Cecembia calidifontis: one gene and its partner. The protein of the gene in region 1 interacts with the protein of each later gene in a pairwise test. Links are inferred from orthologs where the notes say so. Each region holds a gene or a part of one and is shown on either strand. Other genes may lie near its edges.

Evidence for each region.
Region 2: the proteins of ligA (region 1) and leuS interact in binary tests that used the Escherichia coli proteins (3 or more experiments, as listed by UniProt). The link is inferred for Cecembia calidifontis from one-to-one orthologs.

The regions. Positions count from the first base shown.
Region 1 is NZ_SGXG01000001.1:4,305,127-4,308,685, reverse strand. The notes cover bases 143-3,249. They hold ligA (NAD-dependent DNA ligase LigA), read right to left. Parts: upstream 2,871-3,249; coding sequence 414-2,870; downstream 143-413. Other genes in these bases: BC751_RS18640 (TetR/AcrR family transcriptional regulator), read left to right, coding at 3,017-3,249; BC751_RS18650 (DUF6913 domain-containing protein), read right to left, coding at 143-411. In the rest of the region: more of BC751_RS18650, read right to left, coding at 1-142; more of BC751_RS18640, read left to right, coding at 3,250-3,559. UniProt on the Escherichia coli protein: DNA ligase that catalyzes the formation of phosphodiester linkages between 5'-phosphoryl and 3'-hydroxyl groups in double-stranded DNA using NAD as a coenzyme and as the energy source for the reaction.
Region 2 is NZ_SGXG01000001.1:1,865,446-1,878,881, forward strand. Bases 9,857-13,164 are described here. They hold leuS (leucine--tRNA ligase), read right to left. Parts: upstream 12,832-13,164; coding sequence 10,057-12,831; downstream 9,857-10,056. Other genes in these bases: BC751_RS08235 (hypothetical protein), read right to left, coding at 9,857-10,006; BC751_RS08245 (hypothetical protein), read right to left, coding at 12,961-13,164. In the rest of the region: BC751_RS08200 (helix-turn-helix domain-containing protein), read right to left, coding at 2,556-4,829; BC751_RS08205 (SDR family oxidoreductase), read left to right, coding at 4,959-5,663; ispG ((E)-4-hydroxy-3-methylbut-2-enyl-diphosphate synthase), read left to right, coding at 5,668-7,647; BC751_RS08215 (DUF6728 family protein), read left to right, coding at 7,722-7,913; BC751_RS08220 (MmcQ/YjbR family DNA-binding protein), read left to right, coding at 7,914-8,147; BC751_RS08225 (ABC transporter ATP-binding protein), read left to right, coding at 8,144-9,100; BC751_RS08230 (FKBP-type peptidyl-prolyl cis-trans isomerase), read right to left, coding at 9,140-9,667; more of BC751_RS08235, read right to left, coding at 9,689-9,856; more of BC751_RS08245, read right to left, coding at 13,165-13,436.

The DNA of each region.
Region 1 (3,559 bases):
ATAGGGTTCATTTTCTTCTGTATAAAAGCCCAAATTGAAATTACATTTATTTGAGAGCAGCAAATAACGCAAATATGGATTAAGGTGTAAAGATGGGACCAAAATTATATCCAACTTTTCAGTCATAAATGCATTGAAATATGCTGTTGGGTTTCCCAGAAGGTCGAAATGCTTGTAAGACATACTGTCTACTGGCTGATCCTTATTTTCTTCATAATAAAACCCGATGACCCTTACTTTATATCCCCATAGTTGGCGTACGGTTTCTTTGGTGAGCTCAAAATCAGCAGAGGAGGCAGCAATAATGCCTATGGTTTTTATTTCCTGTGGAATCCTTACATCCTTTGCTTTGAGCATATGAAGTTTTGCATTTACCTGCCTTTTTACCATCCAATCTTTAATCCACTTCATTTTTAAGATTTTTTACCCACCAACTGAAGAAATTCTTCTTCTGATATCATCTTGATCCCAAGTTTTTCGGCTTTTTCTTTTTTACTTGGTCCCATGTCTTCACCTTCTATGATGAAGTCAAGCGATTTGGAGACAGCTTTCAGGTATTGGCCTCCATTGGCTTCAATAAAGTCTATAATCTCATCCCGCTTGAAATGGTTCAATTTTCCCGAAGCGAGAATCTTCAAGCCTTTTAATACTTCACTTTCCAGAGCTTTTTCTGTGGCTTCCACTTCAAATTTCAGGCCATGGGCTTTGAGCCTTTCGATAATTTGAAGATTTTCAGGGTCCTTAAAGTAGGCATGAATACTTTCCACCAAGGTCTCGCCGACCCCGTTAATCGCCAACAATTCTTCAGTATTTGCTTCCTTAAGATTGTCAATGTTTTTGAAATGTCTCGCTAAAATCTGGGCAGTGTTTTCTCCGATATTCCTAATCCCCAGAGCAAAGAGTACCCTTTCAAAAGGTTGCGCTTTAGATGCCCTTATACCTTCCAGCATATTGGTAATCACCCCTTCCTGGAATGTGTTGGCTTTCATTTTTTTGATCCGCTCTTCCTGTTCACTGCTGATGGGAAGGTTCAGTTTGATCATAATTCCATGGACTGTATTCTCATGCAATGAAGCTTTTATCAAATCCTCTAATGAGATCCAGTTACCTATCAGCACATTTAATACTACAGGGACTGGAAGGTAATCTTCCATTTGAGGCAAATGGCTGGTAAACAGTATTTCTTCCAGCTTTCTGATGGTGCCAATATTCTGGGCGACCTTTTTATTTGAAGTTCGGATAAACATTTCAAAATTATCCAAAACTTCTCTAAGGGGTTGTTCAGCATAGCGTTCACAGAATTTCTGGATGGAAGTCAGGGATAATCCCTCCGTGAGGGCAAAGAATGCCTTGGGAAGTGAAATAAACAAATAGCCATCGTCAGATTTTTGGTATTGATCCTGGCTCATTTCCAATCCAAGAAGTTGGTCTGCTTTGCTTTCCAGTTCATACAGGTCTGCAAAATTGCTGATGTATTTCTGATCGATCAGGGTTTTGATCCTTTCAGTTCCGAGCGAATCAATATCCATGGCCCTCTTATGGACAAAATGCTCTATTCTTCCCAATATCTGTGGAGGGCAGCCTTTGGCATTCGGACAGAAATGTTTGGCTTCTCCTTCCTTTCTAATCAAGGGTGTTTCGCATTCCGGACAATGATCGATATAGGCAATGGGTTTGGAGCCAGGTTTTCTTTTTTCAAGCACCACCCCGGTGATTTTTGGGATAATTTCCCCTCCTTTTTCTACCATCACTGTATCCCCTTCATACAGTCCAAGCCTTTCAATTTCATTGGCATTGTGGAGGGATGCCCTTTTGACGGTAGTGCCAGCCAAAAGCACAGGAGCCAGATTGGCGACGGGAGTAATGGCCCCGGTCCTTCCAACTTGATAAGTGATGGATAGAAGTTCACTAGCGGCACTCTCTGTCTGGTACTTGAAAGCAATTGCCCATCTTGGGATTTTGGCAGTAAAGCCTAATTCTTCCCTTTGGTCATAATCGTTGATTTTCAAAACTACGCCATCTGTATCGAGTGGCAATTCAAATCGCTTTTCTTTCCATAGGGTAATATAGCGGAATACCTCCTCCATATTTTTACATTTGGTGTAGGTTGGGGATACATTGAAACCCCATTTTTCAATCAAATGTATAGCTTCATCATGTTTGTTGACCCCAATGTCTTCACCCAAAAGCTGGTAAAAATAACAATTCAGCCTTCTTTTTGCCACGATGGCACTGTCCTGCATTTTTAAGGTTCCAGATGCTGCATTCCTTGGGTTGGCCAGCAAAGGTTCCCTGTTTGCTTCGCGTTCGGCGTTTATTTTTTCAAACTCCTTCTTGGGCAGAAAAATCTCCCCACGGACCTCAAATTTTGCAGGGATGTCGTTCCCTTTGACATGCAAAGGAATATTTTTTATGGTTTTGACGTTTTCAGTGACCACATCCCCTCTGGTGCCATCTCCCCGGGTCACTGCTCTTACCAATTTGCCGTTTTCATAAACCAGGCTGATGGCCACTCCATCAAATTTCAGTTCACAGAAATACTCATAATTTCTATGCCCCAGGCCTTTTGCCACCCTTTCATCAAAAGCATTCAATTCTTCCTCGGAATAGGTGTTGCCCAAAGAAAGCATGCGGTATTCATGCAAAGCAGTTTCAAATTCTTTGGTAATGGTCCCGCCTACTCTTTGGCTGGGACTATCAGGTTCCAGAAACTGGGGAAATTCTTTTTCCAGTCGGATGAGCTCCTCTAAAAGTTTGTCAAATTCAAAATCTGAAATCTCTGTTCTATCTTCCTGATAATAAAGATGGTTGTGGTAATTTATCTGCCGGGTGAGTTCTTCAATCCTAGCTTTTGCCTGCTCTGGGGTCATGATTTTCAAAATAATTTTTGGCTATCCGTTCAAAATTAAACTTTGTCCAAGGAAACTCAAAGGAATCCTCGATATTGAATCCTTTTTAATTGATGGCTCAGGGAAATCTTTGGGATTAGCTATATTTGAAATCCATAAACCCTACTATGAGTAAAAAAGCAGATATTGAATCTAAAATTTTAGAGGCAGCCTACAGGCTTTTTTTAGTTCAGGGATACAGGAAAACCACCATGGATGATATTGCCCAAGGGCTATCCATGAGCAAGAAGACCCTGTATAAGTTTTATCCTGGTAAAATGGAGTTGCTGGCGGCTACCTTTGATATGTTGAAAAGCAGGCTGTCCATTAAGGTAGAAAGCCTGTTGGACAACAAATACATTCCCTATACCGCCAAGTTAAAGTCTATGCTGACCATCGTGGCGACCGATCTGGCCCCTATCAATCCGGAATTGTTAGAAGATTTGAGAGAACATGCCCCTGAAATTTGGAAAGAACTCCAAGGATATATCAGGCAGTCGGCCTATCTCCGTTTTCAAAGGCTGATTCAGGAAGGAGTGGAAAAGGGGTTTATATCTTCTCAGGTAAATGTGAGCTTGGTGGTCCTGATGTATGCATCTGCCATTCAGAACCTGATTGACCCCAGATTTTTGTCCCAGTTTCCTGATGAAATGAGCCAAAAATTAGAATTA
Region 2 (13,436 bases), 2.4 Mb from region 1 along the record:
AGACATCAGTCTGTGTGGTAGGGGAGCATTCCAAACGGCGGTGAATGCGCATGGCGATGTGCGCTGGAGCGTTTGGAAAAGCAAATGTAGGCATAAGTAACGATAATGGGGGCGTGAAACCCCCACACCGATAGACCAAGGTTTCCTGATCAACGTTAATCGGATCAGGGTCAGTCGGGACCTAAGGATAACCCGTTAGGGGATTCCGATGGCAAATGGGTTAATATTCCCATACCGCACATACAGGTGACGGAGTGACGGAGTGATGAAAGGACCGCGCGGTGACGGAATACCGCGTTAAAGGGTGTAGGTAATGGAGCTGTAGTAAAATGCGCAGCTTTAGCCGAACCTGACAGTACCGCGACCCTACGGGGGAGCGGACAGAGTCCCTAAGGGCTTCCAAGAAAAACTTCTGGCGATAAGCGTATGTGCGCCCGTACCGCAAACCGACACAGGTGGTCAAGGAGAGGATCCTGAGGTGCTCGAGTGAGTCATGGCTAAGGAACTCGGCAAAATTGCCCTGTAACTTCGGGAGAAGGGGCGCCCTCCGAAAGGGGGGCCGCAGTGAAAAGGCCCAGGCGACTGTTTAGCAAAAACACATGGCTTTGCGAATTCGAAAGAATATGTATAAGGCCTGACACCTGCCCGGTGCCGGAAGGTTAAGAGGGGATGTTATCGCAAGAGAAGCATTGAATTGAAGCCCCGGTAAACGGCGGCCGTAACTATAACGGTCCTAAGGTAGCGAAATTCCTTGTCGGGTAAGTTCCGACCTGCACGAATGGTGTAACGATCTGGGCGCTGTCTCAGCCATGAGCTCGGTGAAATTGTAGTCACGGTGAAGATGCCGTGTACCCGCAACGGGACGGAAAGACCCCATGAACCTTTACTGCAGCTTAGCATTGGTATCGGGTAAACGATGTGTAGGATAGGCGGGAGGCTGTGAGACTGTGTCGCCAGGCACGGTGGAGCCGCTGTTGAAATACCGCCCTTTGTTTGCCTGGTATCTAATCCCGGAATGTCCGGGAGACATTGCTTGGTGGGTAGTTTGACTGGGGTGGTCGCCTCCAAAAGGATAACGGAGGCTTCCAAAGGTTCCCTCAGCACGCTTGGTAACCGTGCGCGGAGTGCAATAGCATAAGGGGGCTTGACTGTGAGGCCGACAAGCCGAACAGGGTGGAAACACGGGTATAGTGATCCGGCGGTACTGAATGGAAAGGCCGTCGCTCAAAGGATAAAAGGTACTCTGGGGATAACAGGCTGATCTCCCCCAAGAGCTCATATCGACGGGGAGGTTTGGCACCTCGATGTCGGCTCGTCACATCCTGGGGCTGGAGAAGGTCCCAAGGGTTGGGCTGTTCGCCCATTAAAGTGGCACGCGAGCTGGGTTCAGAACGTCGTGAGACAGTTCGGTCCCTATCTGTTGCGGGCGTGGGAAGTTTGAGGAGACCTGACCTTAGTACGAGAGGACCGGGTTGGACTGACCGCTGGTGTACCGGTTGTGGTGCCAACTGCACTGCCGGGTAGCTACGTCGGGAAGAGATAAGCGCTGAAAGCATCTAAGTGCGAAACTCCCTCCGAGATGAGACTTCCGAACAGGGCCGTCAGAGACGATGACGTTGATAGGCTGCAGGTGTAAAGTCAGTAATGACAAAGCCGAGCAGTACTAATAGCCCGAAAGCTTACTGAAGTCTGCCTGTTGCATTTTCCGCGAGACATGATCATTTTAGACGTGAGACACAAGACACAAGATACAAGACTTGGGACTCGGTGCACGTCAACAGAACTTAAGATATTGAATATATGGACCGGAAGCCAGACAGAGCTAAGTCTTATGTCTTGTGTCTTCGGTCTTATATCTAAAAGCATAGGCGGCCCAGCGCAGGGGTCCCACCTCTTCCCATCCCGAACAGAGAAGTTAAGCCCTGCAGCGCCGATGGTACTGGGGTTACACCCGGGAGAGTAGGTCGCCGCCACATTATTTAAAAGCCTTTCAGGAAACTGGGAGGCTTTTGTGTTTTGCGCACAATACGGAAGGGGTTGCACCCGGGAGAGTAGAGCCTGTCCCGGGAAGCGGGATCGCCGCCACATTATTTAAAAGCCTTTCAGGAAACTGGGAGGCTTTTGTGTTTTGCGCACAATACGGAAGGGGTTGCGCCCGGGGAGAGTAGAGCCTGTCCCGGGAACCGGGATCGCCGCCACATTATTTAAAAGCCTTTCAGGAAACTGGAAGGCTTTTGGCGTTTATAGGTCAAGAGGTTAGAAGCGAGAGGCGAGAGACTAGAGATTAGATTCAAGACACAAGACACAGGGAAAAAGGGGGAAGGCGGATTTCGGAAGGACAGGTCAGGGTGGATTTTTTGTTTGCTTTTGTCACTGTTCCCGAAATTCGGGACAAGTTGTGGTTCAAAAAAATTCATTCTCTTATTTTCTGTTGCAAAACCACCTTCCAAGTTTGGAAAATCAGACAGCGGAAGTTGGGGAATTTTGGAAATTGGAAATTTTATTTCGGTATGAGGTGCCAGGTAATTTCAGGTCCTGACAACCATTTGATCTGTTTAAGATTTATGTAAACCCATATGGGCGGCTACCATCTTTAATGTTCCAAAGTCATAAGTTCCGGGTTCTTCTTGGCGAATCATGGCTAAATCCGCATCATATTTTTTAATGAGTTCAGCCACTTTTTGATAAGTTGCTTCATCCATATGAGTAAATAAAGAAATCCGTCCCTCCTGAATACCTTTGGCCAAGTGTCCTTTTATGGTTGATTCGGCCAAACCCCGTTGTATGGCTATTTCTTCAATACTAGCTCCAAAATCACTCATCTCGAAAGTGATTTCATAGGTTTCTCCTTTTACTCTTTTTAAACTCGGCCCATCTTCTGATTTCTTTTTCTTACCCGTTCTGTTTTTTGAAAACTTGGGGTTACTCAATGCATTTTCTTTGGCTTCTTTGGCAAGTTTCAGTCGTAATTGTGAGGTTTCTATCGGGATTCGGTCCAGTTTTCCTATTTCTTTTCCCTGTAGAATACAAGAGACGAGAATACTTACTTTTTTGATTTGGGTAAGTTTACGTAACAATTGCAACTCAATTTGGGCCAAACTTTCGAGGTACTTTTTGGTTTTTGAAAACCTTTCTACTTCTGCAGCATGGCCCAATAAGTGGGTTAGTTGCTTTTCAAGGAATTCCGAATAATAGATAGTTCCTTTTTCCAACCTTTCCAACAATTTGTCTTCATCTTTCGCAAATAAGAGTTGGATCAATTGTCTTTGAAACTTAAGAGTATTTTCAGTTTCAGCATTTAGATTTTCAAGGAGTTTAGGAATGGCTTGTTTCATTTCTTCGTCCTCAAATTCCAAACTGCTTTCATTTTCCTTATTGAAATTTATAAGCGCTTTGAACAGCCCATCTAAGCTGAAGGTTTCCAATAGTAATTTTTCCACATATCGTCTTTGGTGTTTTTCCAGAAGCGTTTCCAGTGGTTCTTGGAATGCAGTTTTTTGTGTAAAATTGACTACTTGATGGTCGCTATATATGATGTTATTTTGAATTCTTGTTCTCAGGATCAAACCCTCCAATCCTCTTAGCCTACTCAATGCGACATAGACCTGGCCTGGTGCAAATGCTTGCCCTACATCTATGATAGCCCTGTCAAAAGTTAATCCCTGACTTTTATGGACGGTTACAGCCCATGCCAATTTTATGGGGTACTGTTCAAAACTGCCGATAATTTCTTCTTCCAATTCTTTGGTTGATTCATTGACAACATAGCGTTTGTTTTCCCAAACTTCTCTTTTTAGGGTATACAGGACCTTATTCTCGGCCATTATCACTTGAATTCCTTCCTCATCAATTGTTTTGATTTTAGCCATTTTACCATTGTAATATTCCCCGTTGCCACTACTGTCATTTTTAATAAACATGATCTGCGCACCTTCTTTGAGCTCAAGGGTTTTTGGAAGCGGGTATAAATGTTCGGGAAAATCTTTTTCAATGATGGCCTGAAAAAAGTGAGAGGGGCTTTTCAAGGCCTGAAGTTCTTTCTGGTTGTGGGCATCTGCTTTAAAATTATGAGTGGTTATGATGATAGTGTCTTCTAGGTTTTTAATCTCCTCTTCGGTTTTGAAATGCTTATTCAAGATCTTGATATCTTCCTCATTGGCACAATTATCCCTTAGATGATTCAGGATATTAATGAAGACTTCATCTTTTTGCCTAAAAATTTTGTCCAGTTCCAGATAGACCATTCCAGATTCTCTGAGGGCATGGGCCTCAAAGAAATGCATGCTGTTATAAAATTTGCTCAGGATTTCCCATTCGTTTTCCCTGACAATTGGAGGTAGCTGGAACAAGTCCCCAATCATCAATACCTGTACTCCCCCAAATGGCTCTTTGAAATTTCCTTTGACACTTTTAAGCCTGAAATCGATGGCATCCAAAATGTCAGCCCTAAGCATGCTCACTTCATCAATTATGAGAAGATCAATTGAACCAAGTACCTGTTTTCTTCCACCATTCAAAGGATGTTTTCTACTTAGTGAAAACTGGGTGAAAATATTTCCTTGATTGCCAAAATTCCCTTCCGGTTCTTTTGTAGGTAAAAAGCTCCCCAATGGCAATAAAAATTGAGAATGTATGGTTACTCCTTTTGCATGTAATGCAGCGATTCCCGTTGGCGCTACAATAACAAACTGTTTGTGTGTCAATGATGCCAGATTCCTCAAAAAGGTAGTTTTACCTGTTCCGGCCTTTCCGGTAAGGAAAATGGGGTTATTGGTGCTGTTTACAAAATGTGCCGCCAGTTCAAGTCTATCGGTAATCTGTGTTTCCATGAAAATAAAATTAGGATAAAAAATTCAGGAGCACCGCCGATTATCCGTTTAAGTTCAGAAAGTTTTCAAAAAAATGTAACTTTGCTCGCTGTAAATAGTTGTTATACTAACTATTAAAATACTAATCAAATGACCAAAAGCATTTTGGTAACCGGAGGTACAAAAGGAATAGGTAGGGCCATCATCGACAGGTTTGGAGAAGAGGGGTTTGATGTATTTACCTGTTCAAGGCATGCCAAAGACCTCGAAACATTAGAAAAGGAATTTTTGTCCAGATTTCCAGGTCAAAAGATTTTTGTGACAGAAGCGGATCTCTCCAGAAAAGACGAAGTTCAGCGATTTTCATCGTTGGTAAAAAGCCAGGCTATCCCTGATGTTTTGGTCAATAATACAGGAATATTTCTTCCTGGTGCCATTCATTCAGAGCCAGAAGGCAATTTTGAGATGATGATGCAGACCAACCTTTTTTCTGCTTATTACCTTACTAGGGCTTTTACTTCAGAGATGATGGAAAGAAAGTCGGGCCATATTTTTTCCATGGGTTCCATAGCAGGGCTTACAGCTTATGCCAATGGAGGAAGTTATGCAATATCCAAGTGGGCCATGTTGGGTTTTACCAAATGCCTGAGACAGGAGTTGAAAGATTATAATATCAAAGTAACTTCCATTCTTCCTGGGGCCACGTATACGGCAAGTTGGGAAGGAGTGGAAATTCCTTTGGAAAGGTTTATGAAAGTTGAGGATATTGCCGCTTCTGTTTGGTCGGCCTATAACCTTTCCCCTTATTCAGTTGTTGAAGAAATTGTCATAAGACCACAATTAGGAGACTTATAATAATATGGAAACCAAATATTTATTGGAAAAAGTGCGGTATTGTAATAGCCTGACGGCTTACTCCAGAAGAAAGACCATTCCCGTGAAAGTGGGAGATGTAATTATAGGAGGTGACAATCCAATTGTGGTCCAATCCATGACTACAGTGGATACCATGGATACAGAGGGTTCGGTGGAACAATGTATCAGGATGATTGAGGCCGGTTGTCAATTGATCAGGATCACGGCCCCTAGTATCAAAGAAGCCGAGAATCTCAGGAATATCAAGGAAGGACTCCGGAAAAGGGGGTACAATACGCCTTTGGTGGCTGACATTCATTTTACTCCCAATGCTGCTGAAATTGCTGCAAGAATTGTGGAAAAGGTACGCATCAACCCTGGAAACTATGCGGATAAAAAGAAATTTGAGTTTATAGAATATACAGATCAAAGTTATCAAGAAGAACTTGAAAGGATCAGGGAACGCTTTTTGCCTTTGGTAAGGATATGTAAGGAGCATGGTACCGCTATGAGGATCGGGACCAATCACGGTTCCCTCTCTGACCGTATTATGAGCCGGTATGGAGATACACCTCTTGGTATGGTGGAATCTGCCTTGGAGTTTTTAAGGATCTGTGAAGAAGAAAATTACCATGATGTGGTCATTTCCATGAAGTCATCCAATACACAGGTGATGGTTCAGGCCTATCGCCTTTTGGTACAAAAACTTGATGAGGGAGGGTTTAAACCATATCCTCTACATTTAGGTGTGACAGAAGCCGGAGATGGTGAAGATGGAAGGATCAAATCAGCTGTCGGGATAGGTACTCTTCTGGAGGATGGTCTAGGCGATACTGTCAGGGTTTCATTGACAGAGGACCCTGAGTTTGAGGCTCCTGTGGCCAAAGCCCTTGTAGATAGGTATGAGAACAGAACCGAACATGACTTTATTCCGGACCTTACCCATTATCCAGTTAATCCATTTGAGTATAACCGTAGGGATACCATAGAGGTGTTTAATTTCGGCGGAACCAATGTACCAAGGGTAATAGCCGATATTTCTGCGGTGGAAAACATCACGGAAAAGGAAATGAAGCATGTGGGGCATTTTTACCTTCCGGAATTGGATAAGTGGAAAATGAATGATCTTGGTGCGGATTATGTCTTTTCTGGCTCCAACCCAATACCTTTTATGCTGCCTAATGGCATGAAGGAAATCCAGCATTATGCTATTTGGCTCAATGCGGAAGACCAGGTCAATAAATTTCCGGCATTAACCTTGGAAGAATTCCGGGAGGCGGAAAAACTGCACTATGGTTTGAACTTCCTGATGTTATCAGATCAAGAAGTAAAAGAAGCCTTGCACTTATTAGAGGGAAGAAAAGATGTGGTGGTTATTTTGCACAGTTACAACCTCCATACCATGCCGGCACTAAGAAGGGCCTTTTTTGAATTGATGGAAAACCACAGCATTCTTCCTGTGGTAGTGAGGGTAAATTATCCTCAACAGGACCAGGATAAGACCATGCTTTATGCAGCTACAGATGTTGGAGGTTTGTTAATAGATGGTTTGGGTGAAGGAATCATGATTGGCTTGGGAGCTTATAGAGGTGCGCCTAGGCCCCAAATCTTGGATCAGATTAAATTGCATAATTCTGTGAGCTTTGGGGTACTTCAGGCAGCAAGGACCAGGATGTCAAAAACAGAATACATTTCCTGTCCTTCTTGCGGAAGAACGCTTTTTGATCTTCAGGAGACGACCGCCATGATCAGGAAAAGAACAGATCACTTAAAAGGTGTTAAAATCGGTATCATGGGATGTATCGTAAACGGCCCAGGAGAAATGGCAGATGCAGACTACGGGTATGTAGGTTCAGGAAAAGGAAAGATTACACTTTATAAAGGAAAAGAGGTAGTTAAAAAATCAGTTCCATCAGAGAAGGCGGTTGACGAACTGATTGAAATCATCAGAAAAGATGGCATGTGGATTGAACCTGAGGCATGATATTCAGGTTATATCCTAAAAATACTGGGCATACCTATCAGTATGCCCTCAATTCAATTCTAAAATTAATCAGCATGGCAAACAGTAGAATTAAAGAGTTTTTTCAACTTGGAGAAGTAGCCAATTACTTTGTCCGTGTATTCCAAAAACCGGATCCAAACAGGCCTACCAATTTCAATTTGAGGATGATGCACGGGATCAATAAAATATCTATCTTGATGTTCCTTGCCGCTATCATTATTTGGGTGGCGAAAAGAATGTTCTAAATTTTTGTTTTTGAAAGTGGGAACCTAAAGTGTGATCCTGATCGGGCTATCGAATTAAGGGAAAGGCATGAGGGTGTACTGCCGGGATATCATAGGAGCAAAAATCATTGGAATGCCATCAGTTGTGACGGTTCTGTTCCGGATGGTTTAATCCTTCAATTGGTGGACCATTCCTTTTATCTTGTTTTTAACAGCCTAACCAAAAAAATCCAACAAAGTCATATTGCCGGATGACCTATTTAAGATTAGATAAAATCCAGAAAAGCTATGAAAACGGTCAGCCTGTTTTAAAAGAGTTTTCCTTGAATTTGGAAAAAGGACAGGTGGTTTCTCTGATTGGAGAAAGTGGTTCTGGAAAAAGCACGCTCTTAAGAATTGTAGCTGGTTTGGAAAACCGGAATGACGGCGAGGTTTATTTGGAGGGGATGAGGATAGCGAATCCCAAAGAAAAACTTGTACCTGGATATGACGAAATTCAGTTGGTTTATCAGGATTATCATTTGTATCCCAATTCTTCTGTAGAAGAAAATATAGCAAGGCCTCTCCTGCTTTATGATAAAAGCTATAAGGAGAAAAGGGTAAAAACCCTTTTAAAATTATTGGGATTAGAGAAGTATAAAGAAAAACTGCCAAGACAACTTTCAGGAGGGCAGCAGCAAAAAGTGGCTATTGGAAAAGCCCTGAGTTTGGAACCGCAGGTACTTTTATTGGACGAACCATTTTCCAGCTTGGATACCATACAGCGGAGAGAATTGATTTCCGAATTAAGGGAAATGTTTGTAGCCTTAAAGGTTACTGTATTGTTTGTTACCCATGATTTGGATGATGCGCTTCAGATGTCCAATGACCTGGTTTTGGTACAACAGGGAAAGCTTATCCAAAAAGGCCATCCCGAAGAAATATTTACAAAACCAAAAAACCTTTATGCCGCCAAGCTTTTCAGTCATTTGAATCCTTTACCTGGTGATCAGCATTGCTATATACGCCCTTCAGATATTCAGCTTTATAAGAGCACAGGTATCCCCGCAAAAGTAAAAGAAAGGCAATACTTGGTACATTATAACCAGCTTACAATTCAATTAGGTACAGGTGAAATATGGAAGGTTGAGGACAAGAAAAGGGAATTTTTCCCAGGACAAAAAATTTTCCTAAAATGGGATGCTGGAAAGGTGATAGGTCCTTTTTAAAACAAATTTCCAGAGCTTTTGCCCTGGAAATTTGTTTTTTTATTCGTGATCGAAACCATGTTCGCCATGAACATGACCGTGGTCCAGTTCTTCCGGCGTTGCCTCCCTTACTTCTAATACTTCTCCCTCAAAATGAAGGTCAAACCCTACCAAAGGATGATTGAAATCCAATAATACTTCTTCGCCCAGATCTTTGAGCACTTTTGCCTGAAGCGGGTACCCATTTTCATCCATTAAGGGCAAAAAATTACCTTCTTCCAACATATACGGCTCAAAACCTCTTTCCTTGGTGAATTGATCTTTTGGCAATGCCATGATGAGTTCGTCATCAGCCTCACCATAAGCTTCAGCTGATGCGATCATGAAACTGAAGCTTTCCCCCTCCTTTTTTCCTACAAGGAAAGACTCGAACTTTTCGGGCAATCCGCTTTGTCCAAATATGAAATAAAACGGATCCTCCTCATCCCTGACTTCAACACTGAATGGAGCGGATTCGATTTCGTCTTGTTCTTTACTGACTTTTAATTCATAGGTAAGACCTACTACTGCATTGTTTGATATTTCCATGGCGCAAAGGTAGTCAAAGTTTTACTTAATTGCCCCATTGATCATGACTGCAAATATGGTCAACATGCTGAAGATGAAACAGAAAAACACCGCCTTATGGTTTTTTTTAAGAGAAAATACAATGCTGGCCACAAAGATGATTGAAAAGAGGAGTGCGAAAATTAGAAGCACGCGGAGATAAAGCTCTTCAGAGGCATGAAAATAAGGAGCATAACCTGAATCAGGCAGCAATACTGCTTTTTCCCCCATCCATTGAATGGCAATCCATTCCTTCCAATAAGCATAAGCAAAAATACCCGAGGACAATAACGCTGCAAGGGAAAAATAAAGTCGGTTCATGACGTTGGAATTAAAATCCTCCCGTAGTTATTTCTACAGGAGGATCAGCCTTAAATCACAATATTGATAATTTTCCCAGGGACTACGATCACTTTTTTAGGTGATTTCCCCTCGAGCCATTTTTGTACCGTGCTGTCTGATAAGGCGGCCTTTTCCACTTCTTCCCTGCTAAGGGACAGGGAAAGGGGTAATTTAGCCCTAACTTTTCCATTGATAGACACCGGGTATTCATGACTGTTTTCTACCAGGTATTCCTCATTGAATACTGGGAATTGTGCATAGATGATGGAATTTTGATGACCCATCATAGACCAAAGTTCCTCTGCAATATGTGGGGCATAAGGCGAAATGATAATGGCCAAAGGTTCCAGAATTTCCCTTTTGTTACATTTCAAAGTGGTCAGTTCGTTCACGCAAATCATGAAAGATGCCACGGAAGTATTGAAGGAGTAGTTTTCTAGGTCTTCCCTTGTCTTTTTGATGGTTTTATGCAGGGTCTTCAGTTCTTCCTTGCTGGCTTTTTCTTCGGAAACAAAGAAATTTCCCTGTTGGTCATGATAAAGTTTCCAAAGTTTTTTCAGGAATTTCGATACGCCATCTATGCCGTTTGTATTCCATGGTTTGAACTGTTCAAGTGGCCCAAGGAACATTTCATAAAGTCTAAGGGTGTCTGCGCCATATCTTTGTATGATATCATCTGGATTCACCACATTGTACTTGGACTTTGACATTTTTTCTACTTCGGCCCCGCAGATGTATTTTCCATCTTCAAGAATAAATTCCGCATCGGCCAGGTCAGGCCTCCAAGCCTTGAACTTTTCCAAATTCAATTGGTCATTGTGAACAATATTGACATCAACATGCATGGCAGAGGTATCGTATTGATCCTTCAAGCCGAAGCTGACAAATGTATTGCTCCCTTTTAGCCTATACACGAAATTAGACCTGCCTTGGATCATCCCTTGGTTGATCATTTTTTGAAAGGGTTCCTCAATGCTTACTGCACCGATATCATAGAGAAACTTGGTCCAAAACCTGGAATACAGCAAGTGGCCTGTAGCATGCTCTGCCCCGCCAATATAAAGGTCTACCGCACCCCAATATTTTTCAATTTCGGGATCTACGAGCTTGTCCTGGTTTTTGGGATCCATATACCTGAAAAAGTACCAACTTGATCCTGCCCAGCCAGGCATGGTGCTTTTTTCCAAAGGGAATACTCCTTCCTCTGTTTTATAAGTCCAATCCTTTGCTCTTCCCAATGGAGGTTCACCATCCTCAGTTGGAAGGTATTTGTCCACTTCAGGCAAAACCAAAGGTAGGTCTTTTTCATCAATCAGATAGGGAAGACCGTCCTTGAAATAGACAGGGAGGGGTTCTCCCCAATACCTTTGACGGGTGAAAATAGCGTCCCTCATGCGGTATTGGATTTTGCCTTTACCTATATTTTTTTCTTCAAGATAGGCAATGGCCTTTTTCATGGCCTCCTTCATTTCCAGGCCGGAAAGGAAATCAGAATTGATGATAGTTCCTCCTTTTCCGGGGAAGGATCCATTTTCCAAACTTCCCTCAATGACCTGGCGGATTTCCAATCCAAAATGCTTGGCAAAATTATAATCCCGCTCATCATGGGCAGGAACAGCCATGACCGCACCTGTTCCATAGCCTGCCAGCACATAATCTGCAACCCAGATTTGGATTTCTTCCCCATTAAAAGGGTTGATGGCATAGGAACCCGTAAATGCCCCAGAAATAGTTTTCACATCTGACATTCTATCTCTTTCAGAGCGGTTTTTTGCCAATTCCACATAAGCTTCGGCAGTTTCCCTTTGATCGTCTGTAATCAGGTCCTGAACATAATCATGTTCAGGCGCTAATGCCAGGTAGGTCACTCCATAAATTGTGTCAATCCTTGTGGTAAAAACTTTGATCAGTTTATCCTGTCCTTTAACCTGGAAAACCAATTCAGCTCCGGTGGATTTTCCGATCCAGTTGCGTTGCATTTCTTTGATGGGATCGGACCATTCCAGTTTTTCCAAGCCCTGAAGCAGCCTTTCTGCATAGGCAGTGATGCGCATGCTCCACTGCATCATTTTTTTCCGTTCTACCGGATGTCCGCCTCTTTCAGAAAAGCCGTCTTTTACCTCATCATTTGAAAGTACAGTTCCAAGGGCAGGACACCAGTTTACGGTGGTTTCAGCTAGGAATGTCAGCCTGTATTTTAAAAGGATCTCCTGTTGTTGTTTTTCTGAAAAGCCTTTCCAATCCTCAGCAGTAAAAAGAGCTGTGTCCTCATCGCATACTGCATCCACTTCCAGATTGCCTGAGGTTTCAAATTTTTCTACCAAAGAAGCAATGCTTTTGGCTTTATCTTCTTTTTTATCATAATAGCTGTTGAACAGCTGCATGAAAATCCATTGAGTCCATTTGTAATATTCCGGGTCAGAGGTCCTTACTTCTTTTTCCCAGTCAAATGCAAAGCCTATGTTTTTTAACTGTTCAGTATATCTTTGGATATTTTGCTCAGTGGTAATGGCTGGATGCTGGCCAGTTTGAATGGCATATTGTTCGGCAGGAAGGCCAAATGAATCATATCCCATGGGATGCAGGACATTGTAACCTTGAAGCCTTTTGAACCTCGTGATGATATCAGAAGCGATATAGCCAAGGGGATGCCCCACATGAAGTCCTGCTCCCGAAGGATAGGGGAACATGTCCAAAGAATAAAATTTTGGTTTGGAAGGATCAGCTTTGGCATTGAAAATCTGGTTTTTTTCCCAGTAAGCCTGCCATTTTTTTTCTATTTCCTGAAAATTATAATCAGCCATTTTTTGATAAATGCTTTGTTTTTGAAGAATTGCTTGCAAAAATAGAAAAATAAACCGTAAACGGCTGATAAAATGCCGATAAGCTGCAAGTATTCTGTGGCTTCAAATTTAGCAAAAAAAGGGGGGGTATTACCAGAAACGATACTGTTTCTCTTTCAGTCTATTTCTGAAAACCCAATTGTCCCAAATATCCTGGGAAAGGTAGAGTTCAACGCCAATGTTAAAAGAAAGATATCCATCAAAGCGGTTATCAAGTCCGGAACCTCGCCTTATTCGGCCTCGGTTATTTAATATTTTTTGGACATCAGGTTCTCCATTTTCCCTATAAAAACTTGGGTTTCTTATTGCCAATCTTAAGCGGTCTGGGTTAGGCCCATCACCGTTTGTGCCATAATCACTTACCAGATCCAGGTAAAATTCGCTTACATTAAAAGCACTGATGTCATCAAGGTAATCAGTTAATGTCCACCGGTAATTCAATTCTAAGATCAAATCCATCCATACGTTGGCCTTGTACTTCATGCCAATTCCTGTAGGAAAAACAATGACATACTTATCATAGGGGTTGTTTTCCAATTGCAAAGGCCTAAGTGCTACCCATTCTC